DNA from 2 places in the Cytobacillus sp. Hz8 genome. Region 2 is predicted to be linked to the other one. Evidence: riboswitches for the same ligand, from Rfam matches in the RefSeq annotation. Region 2 holds a riboswitch; the other holds the start of a gene.
The links. Region 2 has a riboswitch for FMN ahead of ACE38V_RS03990 (ECF transporter S component). Riboswitches for the same ligand answer to the same signal wherever they lie in the genome.
Positions count from the first base shown of each region.

Region 1 (7,540 bases), on a different contig from region 2:
GAGTCATCCATTGGTGTAAACAATGAATTAGAATCCGGTAATGCCAAGCTTACGAAATTATCGAACCAGATGGACAAAATTCAAGGAGCAGTCTTAGATTCATCTAGCATTATCAAGGAATTAGGTGAGCAAGCAAGCGGCATAGAAGTCATTGTTAAGACCATTTCGGCCATCGCTGATCAAACCAATTTATTAGCCTTAAATGCAGCGATTGAAGCGGCTCGTGCCGGTGAACATGGAAAAGGATTTGCTGTTGTTGCTGATGAAGTGAGAAAGCTTGCGGAACAATCAAAAGAATCAGCTGAACAAATAAATCAACTCATAAAAAATTATCAGTCCGTCACCATAGGTGCTGTAAACAATATGGAAAAGGGTTTATCCGAGGTGGAAATGGGATCTAAAGCAGTAGAAGAAGTGAATATCACCTTCAATAAAATATTCAAGGATATTCGAACAGTCAACGATGAGATTCAAAGCACTTCAGCCATTACGGAAGAAATGTCAGCGACAACTGAAGAAGTGGCTGCTTCCGTTGAAGAATTCTTCAAGCTTTCCCAAGTTACAACAGATCATTCAGTCGAAGTAGCCTCTTCAGCTGATGAACAAATACAATCTCTTAAAGAAATGAACCAATATACTGCTGAATTACAAACACTTGCAAAAGAACTAGAGGCTACAATCAATCGATTTACTATATAAAAGAAGTGACAGAAACCATCCTTCAATGGATGAATCTGTCACTTTTTCATTAATAAATAGAGAAAATAAGGTGTACCGCTCAAGGCAACCAGAGGCATTTCTTCTAAAAAATAGCAAATTAAACCCAAAAACTGTAGATAATTTTTTATTAGAGGCAGGCAAACAGCCAAACCTCCGTTGAAGGTCTTTATGCTGCCGGGGATATTCTAACACATGAAGAGAAAATCAATCTTATCGCTGGAGCATTTCAAGATGCAGCGAATGCGGTAAACCAAGCAAAACGCTTTATCCAACCCTCTGCCCATAAAACAGCCATGGTATCATCTCATAATGAACTATGTACAAAGCGTAATCGAGAATTAGTAAAACAAGTGGTTAAATAATCTGGAATCCTATATTCATAAGCAATCGGGATCCTTGTTAGAAAAGCTACTTTTGTAAATATTCATTCAATAAAGATCTCTCTATATCTATTGGAAAATATTTTTCTTTTCTTCAAGCCCTGTTGTCTTTTTTTGCTCTATCAAAAATTGACACTTATATTGACCTCCATTTATTAACTACATGAAAGAATTCCCCCTTGTTAATCTCTTTAATAATAAAGCGCTAGAACATCCCCCTCAGGTTGTCCCAGCGCTTTATCTTTTTTTATATTTTTTAATTATCCAATTTGCCTTGTAAGATTTGCCATTTCAATTGCAGAAACCGCAGAGTCCCACCCTTTATTTCCTGCCTTTGTCCCTGCTCTTTCAATTGCCTGTTCAATGGATTCAGTTGTTAATACGCCAAATATAACAGGAATTCCTGTATTCATTGAGGTTGCCGCAATTCCTTTTGCTGCTTCATTGCAGACATAATCAAAATGGGGAGTGGATCCACGTATAACCGTTCCAAGTGTAATGACTGCATCGTATTTTGCACTCTGTGCCATTTTCTGAGCGATAAACGGAATTTCAAATGCACCTGGAACCCACGCGATCTCAACATCCTCTTCACTAACTCCGTGTCTTTTCAGAGCATCCTGTGCTCCACTTAATAATTTACTTGTAATAAATTCATTAAATCGCCCGACTACGATTCCAATCTTAAGACCCGTTCCAACTAAATTTCCCTCAAACGTTTTTGCCATTATCATACTTCCTCCCTTTCTATATGTGGAATAAATGCCCTAGTTTTTCTGATTTCGTTTTGAGATAATGTTGATTTTCCTTTCTTGCCTTTATTTGCAAAGGAATACGTTCAACCACCTCAAGGCCATAGCCATTTAATCCCGTTATTTTCCTCGGATTATTTGTAAGTAATTTCATTTTTTTAATTCCTAAATCCTTAAGAATTTGTGCACCAATGCCATACTCTCGTAAATCAGCGCCAAATCCAAGCTTTTCATTGGCTTCCACCGTATCATATCCTTCTTCTTGAAGCTTATAAGCCTTTAATTTATTTAATAGTCCAATTCCTCTACCTTCCTGACGCATATATAGAAGAACTCCTCTTCTCTCTTGTTCGATCTGGGTTAAAGCCGCATGCAGCTGTGGACCGCAGTCGCAGCGATAAGAGCCAAATACATCCCCTGTCAAGCATTCCGAATGAACTCTGACAAGGATCGGTTCATCTGAGTGAATATCCCCTTTTACTAACGCAATATGCTCCTTATTATCAACTAAATTTGAGTATCCTACAGCTTGGAAATCTCCATATTCAGTTGGAAGATGAATTTCCACCTCTCGAGTAACAAGTTTTTCCTCGCGATTACGATATTCAATCAAATCTTTAATCGTAATCATTTTGATACCAAATTCCTTCGCAATCTCCTGTAAATCGGGAACCCTCGCCATTGTCCCATCTTCTTTAATAATTTCACAAATAGCCCCTGCTGGACGAGCACCACATATTTTCGCCAAATCAACGGCGGCCTCTGTATGCCCTGCCCGCCTTAACACCCCGCCTTTTTTCGCAATCAGCGGAAAGATATGCCCAGGACGTTTAAAATCAGCGGCCTTCGCATCTTCATGAATTAAATTCATAATCGTTGCCGAACGTTCAAATGCAGAAATACCGGTAGTTGTTGTTTTATGATCAACACTTATTGTAAAGGCTGTTCCATGTGGGTCTGTATTATGGCTCGTCATCGGAATTAATCTTAGCTTTTCAGCGATTTCTTCATCTACAGGTACACAGACAAGGCCCCTGCCATGCTTAATCATAAAATTAATTACCTCAGGTGTTGCCTTTTCAGCCAGTGCAATAAAATCTCCTTCATTTTCCCGGTCTTCATCATCACAAACAATCACGACGTTGCCGCGTTTTAATTCTGATATACCTTCTTCAATGGTATCAAACACCAAGCTCCACTCCAATCGTTCATCATATAAGTTTGTGTTCATATAATCTGTTGCTTTTTAATTGCAGTCTAATATAAATACTCTTTTTTAATTAATTAAATCCATGCTCCTCTAAAAAGGCCATTGTCATATTAGATTGCTTATCCTTCCGCCCTTGTCCAGATCTTGATGAGAGAAAGTGCGCCACATATTTACTTAGCATGTCACATTCTAAATTGACGATTTCACCTGAACCTTTCATCCCTATCACCGTTTCATCCAATGTATGCGGAATAAGAGAAATGGTAAAAGTGGAATCACTGAGCCCAAAGACAGTTAAACTTGTCCCATCTATTGCAACAGAACCTTTTAAAATAATATAGTGAAGAATCTCTTCTGGTGCTTCTATTTCATAATAGACAGCATTATCAACCGGAGTTTTCTTTAAAATCCTTCCAACACCATCTACATGCCCCGAAACAAAATGACCTCCGAAGCGTCCAGTCATTCCCATGGCCCGTTCTAGATTCACTTTTGAACCTCTCTTTAAGACCTTTAGGCCTGTAGCCCGAAAAGTTTCCGGCATGACATCAACAGAAAATGATTTATCCGTAAAGGAAGTGACCGTTAAGCAAACACCATTCACAGCGATACTCGCCCCTGTTGCCATATCCTCAAAGATAGTATTGGCACCTATCGTCATCACAATGGACTCTCTCGTTTGCTTAATGGCCGAAATCGTCCCCATTTCTTCTACAATTCCTGTAAACACTTTTCATCCCTCCTTATTTCGGAACTGCAATAACCCGTATATCCTGGCCAACCTTCTCTACATTTATAATATTCACTTCTAGCGCTTCGCTCATTACTTGAATCCCCTCTCCTCCAAAGGAAGAAGGAGCATCTCGCCCACCAATTATTCTCGGCGCGAAATAGACAATAAGTTGTTGAAAGGCCTTTTCTTGAAGAAAGCTTCCATGTACCTCTGATCCTCCCTCTACAAAGATCGAAGTGACACCTTTTAATCCCATCATCTTTAACATCAGCGGAATTTTGACTGTTGGAGTATCTAGCGGAATGACTTCAACTCCCCGTTTTTCCATCTCCTTCACTTTACTCATTTCAGCCTCAGAACCGGTTACAATCCAAGTCTCCGCTTTACCATCCATAATAATCGTTGAATCTAAAGGCGTTCGAAGATGGGTATCTAAAATGATTCGAATCGGATTTTTCCCACCACCAGGCAATCTTGTCGTTAAACTGGGATTATCTTTTAAAACGGTATTAACGCCAACAAGAATAGCATCATGACGATGTCGATAATAATGGACATCCTCTCGTGCTTCTTCACCTGTTATCCAGCGGCTATGACCACTTGAAGTAGCGATCTTTCCATCTAAGCTCATGGCAGTTTTCAATGTTACAAAGGGAAGTCCGGTTTGAATGTAATGATAGAACACCTGATTAAGTGCCTCCGCTTCGTCCTTTAAAAGCCCAACTTCGACCTCCAAGCCACGTGCACACATTTTTTCGATACCTCTGCCAGCCACCTGAGGATTCGGATCCGTTGCCGCAATCACCACCCGTTTAATTCCTGACTTAATGACTAAATCAGCACAGGGCGGTGTTTTTCCAAAATGACTGCATGGCTCTAATGTCACATATATTGTGGCATCTTTTGCTTTTTCACCTGCCATTTGAATAGCATGAACCTCTGCGTGGGGTTCCCCAGCTTTTAAATGAGCACCTAGACCAACAATTTGATTGTTTTTTACCACAACAGCACCAACAACGGGGTTTGGAGAAGTTTGTCCTGTAGCACTTTTAGCCATCTCAATGGCAAGTCTCATATAAGATTGATCACTCATAACTTTTTCAGCTCCTTTCTACAAAAAAACCCTGAAGGAGAAAATTCTCAACTTCAGGGTTTTAGAGTTCATTCATATACATAGATAAATAAAGGGGTAAAATTGACATACTTCACCCTTTGACATCCAAGATATTTTTTCCTTCTCCCATCCAGACTTTTACTGTCGGCCCTGGAGTTTCACCAGATCCACCGTTTAACATTTGTTAACCGGGTCACGGACTAAGAAGCCATAAGCTTCATCACCGCCGGTTGGGAATTACACCCGACCCCGAAGGAACTATTGATTTAATCATATTATACAGTAAAAATTACTTTACATCCAAAAAATTAATCGAATCACTCCATTTTTACTATAAATATTTCGTATTTTCCATTATTACTATATATTCAATTGGGCTTTCATACCAGCAATGATCATGTTCAGTCCTTTTAAAAAACTTTCTTCGTCATTGACTTTTGACTTTGGAGATAACATATGATGGTAAACAAAAGGAATGGCTTTCTTAGGAATAGCTGTAATCGCTTCAAAAAACTGCTTTTTTACCTCTTCATACCCAATCTCACGAAGCATTTTCTGCTGCTTTTGCTCATCTAGAACAAAAGAAGTTACATAGCTATCTACAAGTGTTGTTGCTAAAAACGCTTGCTCATCGGTAAAATGGGCGCGATGGAAGATCCCAAGGGTTCCATTGATTAAATAGAGGCGCTTTTCTGTAATTGGAAGAGTATCCATCATAATTTCTGCCCCATCCGGTATTGCTAACAAAATTCGTCTTATTTCGATTGATAATAAAATAATCTCCTCAACCCAATTATCCTTTTGCTGCGGCAATTGTATTTGGTTACAAATATGCTCTGCAATTAATTGGAGTAACTCCTGTTTGTTTTTTATATACCAATAAAGAGCAGGTGCTTTCACATCAAGCTTCTTTGCCACATTTCTCATCGTTAAATGAGATAGTCCCTTCTCCTCCAAAATTTCTAATGCAGCTTCTGTTATCGTTTCTTTATTGACGCTCTTCTTAGTCATGACCGCCACCTCAATATATTTATTGTATATGGTTTTTAAATTGATTGCTTTACAAATTAATTTAACGATGTTAAATTAACATATATCATTTAACAATGTTAAAGAAAAGAGGAAATTTATGAAAAAAGAAACAAAATTAATGCCGGTCATGGCTGCACTTATATTAGGAATTTTTATCGCCTCACTAGATAGCACGATTGTTGCGACAAGTATGGGCTCTATCATTGGCGATTTAAGTGGATTAGATAAATATGTTTGGGTAACCTCAGCCTATCTCGTATCCGAAATGGCGGGTATGCCGATTTTTGGAAAATTATCCGATATGTATGGCCGCAAAAGATTTTACGTCTTTGGAATCTTTTTATTTTTAACAGGCTCCGTTCTGTGTGGATTGGCGCAATCGATGGTTCAGCTATGTATTTTCCGTGCAATTCAAGGAATTGGCGGAAGTGCCTTAATGCCCATTGCCTTTACGATTATCTGGGATGTCGTTCCAAGTGAAGCTCGTGGAAAAATGAGTGGAATGTTTGGAGCTGTATTTGGATTATCAAGTATTGCCGGACCTTTATTAGGTTCATTTATTACCGATCATTTCAATTGGCGCTGGATTTTCTATATCAATCTCCCAATCGGGTTCATTGCTTTAGCCTTAATTATCTTCTTTTATAACGAATCAAAGGTTCATACCCGTCAAGTCATTGACTGGGCAGGTGCCATTTTCCTTGTCAGCTTTTCTGTCTCCCTGATGTTTGCGCTCGAGTTAGGTGGAGATACCTACGAATGGAACTCATGGCAAATTATCTCATTATTTATCTTATCAATCGTTTGTTTTATTGTTTTTCTTTTTGTGGAAAAGACAGCGAAGGATCCTATTCTGCCTTTCAGCTTATTTAAAGAACGTCTATATACAACAAGTGTATTTACAGGAATGTTTTATGGTGCTGTCTTTATGGTGTCGACTGTTTATATTCCCCTTTATATTCAAGGGGTCACAGGAGGAACGGCTACAAACTCTGGACTATTACTGTTACCAATGATGGTTACCTCTAGTATTGCAGCAGCCTTAGGAGGTACCTTAGCCAATAAATTTAGCTATAAATCCATCATGATTGTCTCTGGGGTGATCACTGCTATTGGCACTATCCTACTTGGAACACTGGAAGTATCCACACCACGATGGATGGTGACTATCTATATGATGATTATCGGACTTGGAGTAGGTCCCTCATTTTCTATCCTCGGAATGAGTGCTCTTCAAAAAGCACTTCCGCAACAAAGAGGAATTGCCAGTTCAGCAAGTAATTTCTTAAAATCTTTAGGAATGACTTTGGGGATTACCATATTCGGTGTTATACAAAAGAACAGTTTTTCCACAGGGCTACCAGATTATTTCATGCAGCATGGAGAGAGTAATGATAGCCGCGCCATTTTATCACCAGAAATGCGTGCCCATATTCCCGCAACGGTTCTGAAGAAAATCACAGAAGTCTTGTCTCACTCAATTACGACAACTTTCATTTGGACCCTCGTTCCTCTAGCCATTGGAATCATCTTTATCCTATTAATGAGCAAAGAAAAAGCGACCGATTCACAATTACATTTAGAGGGATAAAGAAAACT
Region 1 is NZ_JBHKFI010000007.1:112,027-119,566, reverse strand. It holds gene ACE38V_RS10900 (methyl-accepting chemotaxis protein) at 1-699, shown strand, start outside; partial or broken gene ACE38V_RS10895 (thioredoxin reductase) at 800-1,082, shown strand; gene ribH (6,7-dimethyl-8-ribityllumazine synthase) at 1,361-1,828, opposite strand; gene ACE38V_RS10885 (bifunctional 3,4-dihydroxy-2-butanone-4-phosphate synthase/GTP cyclohydrolase II) at 1,848-3,041, opposite strand; gene ribE (riboflavin synthase) at 3,133-3,792, opposite strand; gene ribD (bifunctional diaminohydroxyphosphoribosylaminopyrimidine deaminase/5-amino-6-(5-phosphoribosylamino)uracil reductase RibD) at 3,806-4,888, opposite strand; FMN riboswitch at 5,024-5,170, opposite strand; gene ACE38V_RS10870 (TetR/AcrR family transcriptional regulator C-terminal domain-containing protein) at 5,270-5,920, opposite strand; gene ACE38V_RS10865 (MDR family MFS transporter) at 6,039-7,532, shown strand.
Region 1: another riboswitch for FMN. It lies ahead of ribD (bifunctional diaminohydroxyphosphoribosylaminopyrimidine deaminase/5-amino-6-(5-phosphoribosylamino)uracil reductase RibD); the one in region 2 lies ahead of ACE38V_RS03990 (ECF transporter S component).

Region 2 (7,540 bases):
AGGGCGAAAATCGATTCGCTGCAGGAAATATTGAAATGGATGAACTTGATGGAACAACTGCTGTTTATCGAGAGGATCTAGAGGATCATGATGTATTAACATATGGGATACCAGATGAGAGTGCACAAGTCGTTGTTCCGGTAAGTGTCCTGGTACCGAAAAGTGGAAAATCCTTTCTAGAAAAATGGAAGGATACCATGTCTGAATTAAAAGAAAAGGAATGGGGACTAAGTGACTATTATCCGATAAATGGAAATATTAGCTTAGACGAGGATGACAATCAATTAAATGTGGATGTTCCTGCAGATCAGCAGTATGGAATGGGGAGCGTAGCACCAATCCTATTTAAGGATGTCTTATTACAGCTTCTTAATGATATGAATTTGAAAAAAATGAACCTATCTACTGAAGGAACTCCGGGTATTCATTTAGGAAATTTAGGAGATATGACGGAAATTACAGCAGAAGCAAAAAGAAATCATGCTTATTATTTATTTTCCCCAAATAATCGTACGGAACCATTTATGGTGCCATCCGCTGAAGAATTTGATTCAATTGAACAAGCGTTAGTCTCCATGAAACAAGATGCCAATCCTGACTTAAAGGCTTCGATTCCTGAAGATATTGATGTAAATTCCATTAATACTTCAGGTGATTCCTTAATTATTAAACTTCGAGATAGCAAGGAGTTAGAAAATAATAAGAGAACTCTGCAGATGATTGAAGCAATATTACTAACAGCAAAGGACTTCAATTATGATAAGGTAAAATTTGAAAATCCGCCTACAGAGCAAATTGGAAAATTTCAAATTTCAAAGGACTTAAATGTTCCTGTAGCGGCAAATAAAGAGTTTATCAATCAATAGTGGGATTAGAAAAACTGACTTTTATAGGTCAGTTTTTTTGTTTTCAAAAATATTATTGTGAGATTTTTGCATAAAAAGGTGAAAAATGTCCAAATAATAACAAATGTGCTTTTGGATTTGTACTCTTAACTGACGTGAAGTTCTAAAATAGAACATGTTGTCATAATGTAAAAAGGGGGTACAAGAACAAGGAGGAAGAGAATGCGAGACTATTTAAAAAGATTATTAATTGCAGGGTTAATGGCGCTCTGTGTTAGCTTATTATTTCTTGGAGGAAAGCACTCTCAAGCGGCAACATTTGATATTTCAGAAGCAACAAAGGATTGGGTATGGCCGGCAAATGGTACGATTACGGATCTATATGGAACAAGAAATGGGCAACATAAAGGCATCGATATTGCAGCCGGCTATGGGGCTCCTATCCATGCCGTGGATGACGGAGAAGTTACTAAATCTTATTACTCGACATCTTATGGAAATGTGATATTTATTAAGCACAAGAACCATACAGAGACGGTGTATGCACATTTAAAGAGTCGATTGGTTGAAGAAGGAAAAAAAGTTAACCAAGGAGAGCTAATTGGAGAAATGGGGAATACAGGAGATTCATCCGGAGTTCATCTCCATTTTGAAGTACATAAGAATAAATGGACATTTGACAAGAAGAATGCAATGGACCCAGTTTTTGCCTTAGGAGGAGGGAAAATTGGACAAACCGTGTATGCTTTACATAAAAGAGTGTTAAAAGAAGAAGTAATAGAGGCAGCTGCTCAGCTGCGTCTCTCAAATGAAAGAGTAGAGAATAAAGAACATAAAGCAATTGAAAAGAAAAAATCAGATTCAGAAAACCATTTTCATATTGTCAAGCAAGGGGAAACATTATGGTCGATTGCCAAGAGCTATGGAACAACCGTTGAGATGATAAAATCAATGAATAATCTTGAAGCGGATGAGATTAAGGCTAACCAAAAATTAATGGTACGTGAACAAAACAAGCGCTATATTGTCAAGCAAGGGGATACACTCACAATGATAGCGAAAAAGGCAAATACATCTGTTCAAAAAATAAAGGCACTGAATCAACGAACAAATGATATCATTAGACCGAAAGAAATGATCAAATTACCTTGATGCAATAGATAAGAATTGTCTACAATATAAAGTTAAAATAAGCGGGAAAAATGAGTCTATTCTTCCCGCTTATTTTTTTTAAAGCAAAATTCGGTTAATGGAAATAATATCATCCTGCTGACTTAAAAGTGTAAAGGATTCATCATCTAATGGCTTATCAAAAGTTAAGACCATGATCGCATCTCCACCTGCATTTTTTCTACCTACCTGCATAGTGGCGATATTAATTCCCTTTTCACCTAAGATATTTCCAACGCGTCCGATGACCCCAGGACGGTCAATGTGTTGGATATACAATAAATTACCTTCAGGAACAAGGTCAATATTAAAACCATTTAAGAAGACAATTCTTGAACCGTAATGGTCAACATAAGTTCCACGAACGATAAATTCAAAATCTTCCCCTTTTGCCTTCACTTCAATGCAATTATCATAACCAAAAGAATTGGTTGAAACTTTTTCACCAACTGTCATCCCACGTTCCTTGGCAATGACAAGCGCATTTACTTCATTGACATTGACATCAATGCGATTTTTAAAGAAGCCAGAAAGTAATGCTTTAGTTAAATAATTCGTTTCTAGGTTTGTAACGGATCCAGAATAGGTTACCGTTAATTCAAGAATAACGTCTTTTTGTGATTGAGAAACGATTGAACCAATTTGCTTTGCAAGGCTATGGAAAGGATGGATCTTTTCATAAATATCTTTAGACATTGCTGGTAGATTAATAGAATTTGAGACAGGCTTTCCTTCAAAGAAGGTTCGTACCTCTTTTGCTACTTGAGTTGCAACATTTAATTGTGCTTCTTTTGTAGAGGCACCTAAATGTGGAGTAAAGATTACATTATCAAATTTGAATAAAGGATGTTCACCTGGTGGTTCAGTTACAAACACATCAAGTGCAGCACCGGCTACATGACCGCTGCCAATGGCGCTTGCTAATGCCTGTTCATCAATAATGCCACCGCGAGCACAGTTTAAAAGGTAAACGCCTTTTTTCGTTTTGCGAATGGCTTCTTCATTGATAAGTCCTTTTGTTTGTGGTGTTAATGGGGTATGGACGGTAATGATATCTGCCTGTTGTAAAACTTCATCCAAAGTGCAGGATTTAACCCCCAAGTTTGCTGCCCGGTCTTTTGTTAAAAATGGATCAAAAACAGCGACATCCATTCCAAATACTTTCGCACGTTTGGCAATTTCAGACCCAATTCTGCCTAAGCCAATAATACCTAAAGTTTTACCATGTAATTCAGTTCCAATAAATGCATTTCTTTTCCATTCAAGATTTCTGACTGATTGATAAGCTTGCGGGATATTTCTCATTAATGATGCCATCATCGCAAAGGTATGTTCAGCAGTTGAAATAGTATTTCCGTCAGGTGCATTCACAACGATGACCCCGCGCTTTGTCGCTGCAGGCACATCAATATTATCAACACCAACGCCAGCACGGGCTATAATCTTTAATTGTGGCATTTTTTCAAGTAATTCTTCTGTTACTTTTGTCGCACTTCTAACGAGGATGGCGTCAATTTGGTCTAAATCGACCTCCGCATCATTTACTTTTTTCTGAATAACCTCTGCAGACTCCATTTCTAATAATGGCTGCAATCCAACTTCGCTTATGGCATCTGCCACTAATACTTTAAACATGATTTAACCCCCAGAAAAAACGATATAATTTTCTGATTATTGTACAAAACGAATAATTATCTGTCAATTGCAAATGAATGTTCGCCATTAAATGAAAACGCTTTATATCAATAAAGTCATAAAAAATTTAAAATATGATATATTTTTTTGAAATTGGTATGTCATATTTATTTGTGCTTTAAAAAGATGATATGTTAAAACGCAGCCCATTATGGGCTGCGTTTTTTGAAAAAGGAGTAATCTTAACCACGTGCATTCAGAATATCTGTTAAAACTGGAACAATTTGTTTTTTTCGTGATACGACGCCTTTAAGAATGGCTGTATGGTCCTTCAATTGTACTTGGTAAGCTTCTTCAACAGCATCAGCAGAACGTCCAAGAGCGATTGCAGTAGAATCATTATTTAAAATATCCGTAATGACAAACAAGAATAGGTCTAAATTTTTGCTGTCAATGATTTTATTTAGGGCAGCTTCAACTTCTGATTTACGAGAAAGAACATCTTGAATATCAACAGCATTCACTTGCGCAATTTCTACTTTTTGACTACCCATCTGGAATTCTTTTGCATCAAGCGAAATTAATTGTTCTACAGATTTATCGCTTAAATCAGCTCCTGCTTTTAGCATTTCTAAACCGTAGCTTTCTGCATCTACTTCGGCGATTTCAGCTAATTCACGTGCAGCAGCAATGTCTTCTTCTGTGCATGTAGGTGACTTGAATAATAAAGAATCGGAAATAATGGCTGAAAGCATTAATCCAGCAACTTTTTTCGGGATTCCTATACCGTGTTCTTTATATAATTTTTTCAAAATGGTTGCTGTACAGCCGACAGGTTCTGCTCGATAGTATAAAGGATCACTTGTTTCAAAGTTAGCAATACGATGGTGATCAATAACCTCAAGTATACGAACCTTTTCAATATCGTTTGCACTTTGTTGTCTTTCATTATGGTCGACAAGGATAACTGCATTTACTTCTTCAGCTACATTTTCCACTAATCGAGGGGCATCTGCCTTAAAAGTATCTAAAGCATATTGAGTCTCACCGTTAATTTTTCCTAAACGAATAGGTTCTACATTTAGACCTAATTTGCTTTTTAAATCAGCATAGGCTAAAGCAGAACAAATTGAATCAGTATCTGGATTTTTGTGACCGAAAATAAGAATCTTTTCCATGTTAATCTCCTTTATTTATCAATCTTTTATGTATTTCATATTTACCCTATAAATTTATCATAAATTAGTATTTTCAACAAAATATTTTACAAATTGACCAACTTTTCTTCACAAAAAGAGAATAGTGAGTTATAATTAGCTTGATTTTAATATGGTTCTATCTTCGGGGCAGGGTGTAATTCCCGATCGGCGGTAATGAAAATTTTCTTCTAAGCCCGCGAGCCTAATCGTTTAGGCAGGATTTGGTGCGATTCCAAAGCCGACAGTATAGTCTGGATGGGAGAAGGTGGAGGTTCTGCAGATGTTCAAAAATTGCAGGTTTTGAATGTTTATTAGGCGTGCCTTTGTAAATTCTCCCTCAAGTGATGTGCTTGAGGGTTTTTCTATTTACAAAAGCATGAAACTGCTGAACCTTTCTTCTTTAGGTGAGATGGGATCCTAAAAAGGAGAGAGGAAAAAGATGAAAAAATTTAGTATTAAAGCTTTAGTATCAATTGGGATGTTAAGTAGTTTGGCGTATGTGCTTATGCTGTTAAACTTCCCAATACCACCATTTCCAAAATTTTTGATGATTGACTTTAGTGATTTACCTGCATTAATTGCTACTTTAATCATCGGACCATTAGCTGGAATCTTAGTGGAGTTCTTAAAAAATGTTCTAGATTATTTTATGACTGGTAGTGAAACAGGGGTGCCTGTAGGTCATATCTCTAATTTTGTTGCTGGTATATTATTTGTCTTACCAACCTACTATATTTACTTGAAATTAAAAACGAAAAAAGGCATGACACTAGCATTAATTATTGGTTCTGTAACCATGGCGATTTTGATGAGTTTTTTGAATTATTTCGTTTTCTTACCAGCCTATACTTTCTTTTTAAATTCACCGGCTATGTCCGGACCACAGTTGCGTCAATATATCGTAACGGGTATTTTGCCGTTTAATATTGTGAAGGGCTTAGCAATGAGTATTGTCTTTATGTTAATATTTACTCGTTTACATTCATGGATAGGAAGACAAAGTTCATACCGAAATGCATAATATAGATTAAAAAGCAACGGAATAAACTGTACCGTTGCTTTTTTTATGGAAGGCATTTTTGAAGACTTTGTTTTTGGGATAAAATAGTTAGAGACCATTCGGATATTTGCACAAAAACGGATTATGTCTGAATCAAAGAATTATTTGGACAGCTTTAGTGAAATCCAAAGGAGCCGAGTCCAAAACAGCGATTCAATTGGACAGGAAAAGGAGATTTCGAAGCAATTGAGTCCGAAACAAGGGTTTATTTGGACAGGAAAGGGGATTTCGAAGCAATTGAGTCCGAAACAGTGGACATTCGGACAGTTTGGACGAATCCAAAACAGTGGAGTCCTAACCACAAGCTCTATGGAAAGAGTTTAATAATGAAATCAAAAAGGACAGCCCTCATGAAAAGAGCTGTCCTTTTTTTGGTATTATTCAAATTTTGTAGGGTTTCCGTCAAAAGCTTCTTCAGCAACTTTAATGGAATCAGTTGGGCATCCTTCAAATGCATCCATCATATCATCGATTAATACATCTGGAATTTCAACAATTCCTTGATTATCGTCTAGAGTAACGAAGGCAATACCTTCATCGTCGTAATCATAAATATCTGGTGCTGCTGCCCCGCATGCCCCACATGCGATACATGTTTCTTTGTCTACAATTGTATACTTTGCCATGAAAAATAACCTCCCAAAAAATAAACATAGTGCCTTTATTCCATCCCATGGTAAAACCATATGGAATCCATTCCTCAAACCTATTGTAAAACTGTATGCTTAACTTTTCAATAGAAAAAATACTGAGATTGGTTATTATTATAAGCTTTATGACAAAATTTCCTAATTTAATACTTAATTCATTGTTTCTCTTATATTCATGTTAAAATGAATCATAACCAAAAGAATGGCTTTTATAGGATGACTCGCGAATAAGAAATTATGTAAAATCGGACAAACCATAAATTGGGTGATTATAATGAAACAAAATTACTTTGAAATTATTGTTCTCTATTGTTTAGAAAAAATCAAATCAGAAAGAACAATCTACTCGATCTTTCATTTATTAAAAGGGAAGAAATCGGCACAAACGATTCAAGATTCCCACATGTATCAGTTGACCTCATTTTTTCAACTCTATCCCTACGTAACAAGAAATAGGTTTGATGAAGCAATTCGGTCTTTGCTTTCAGCTGGTTATTTAGAAGAATTAAATGATCAATATTTTATTCTAACGGATAAAGGGAGAGAGCAATTACATAAAAACTTGAAAATCTATCCAATTCCAAAATATTTAAATGGATGGAAATTTCATCCCCAAACAGATATCTTTTGGAAAAGGCTATCTCTGCTCGTTCAAGTATGTTCAAATCTAAATCATCATCATACACAATATATGCCAGTTCAAAAAGATAAGGACATTCAACTATGGCTAAAGAAATTTATTCATCATGCAACATTAAAAAAAACAGAAATGGCAAAATGTTTATATCAGGAATTAATGCTTCTTTTGCAAGACTCCAAAAATATTCTTCCATCTGCCTTTGTCATTCGGCTATCAGGTTTCGAGGCTTTTGGTTTAACAGCTACACAAGCATCAGAACGATTGCAGTTAGATGGCTATTATTATGAAGCTCAGTTTACAAATGTCATTCATTATATGCTCGAAAGGATGCAATTAAAGCC
Region 2 is NZ_JBHKFI010000002.1:192,175-199,714, forward strand. It holds gene ACE38V_RS03970 (GerMN domain-containing protein) at 1-866, shown strand, start outside; gene ACE38V_RS03975 (peptidoglycan DD-metalloendopeptidase family protein) at 1,068-1,997, shown strand; gene serA (phosphoglycerate dehydrogenase) at 2,076-3,650, opposite strand; gene ACE38V_RS03985 (manganese-dependent inorganic pyrophosphatase) at 3,893-4,828, opposite strand; FMN riboswitch at 4,984-5,120, shown strand; gene ACE38V_RS03990 (ECF transporter S component) at 5,289-5,870, shown strand; gene ACE38V_RS03995 (hypothetical protein) at 6,096-6,233, shown strand; gene ACE38V_RS04000 (ferredoxin) at 6,287-6,535, opposite strand; gene ACE38V_RS04005 (YpbB family protein) at 6,834-7,540, shown strand, end outside.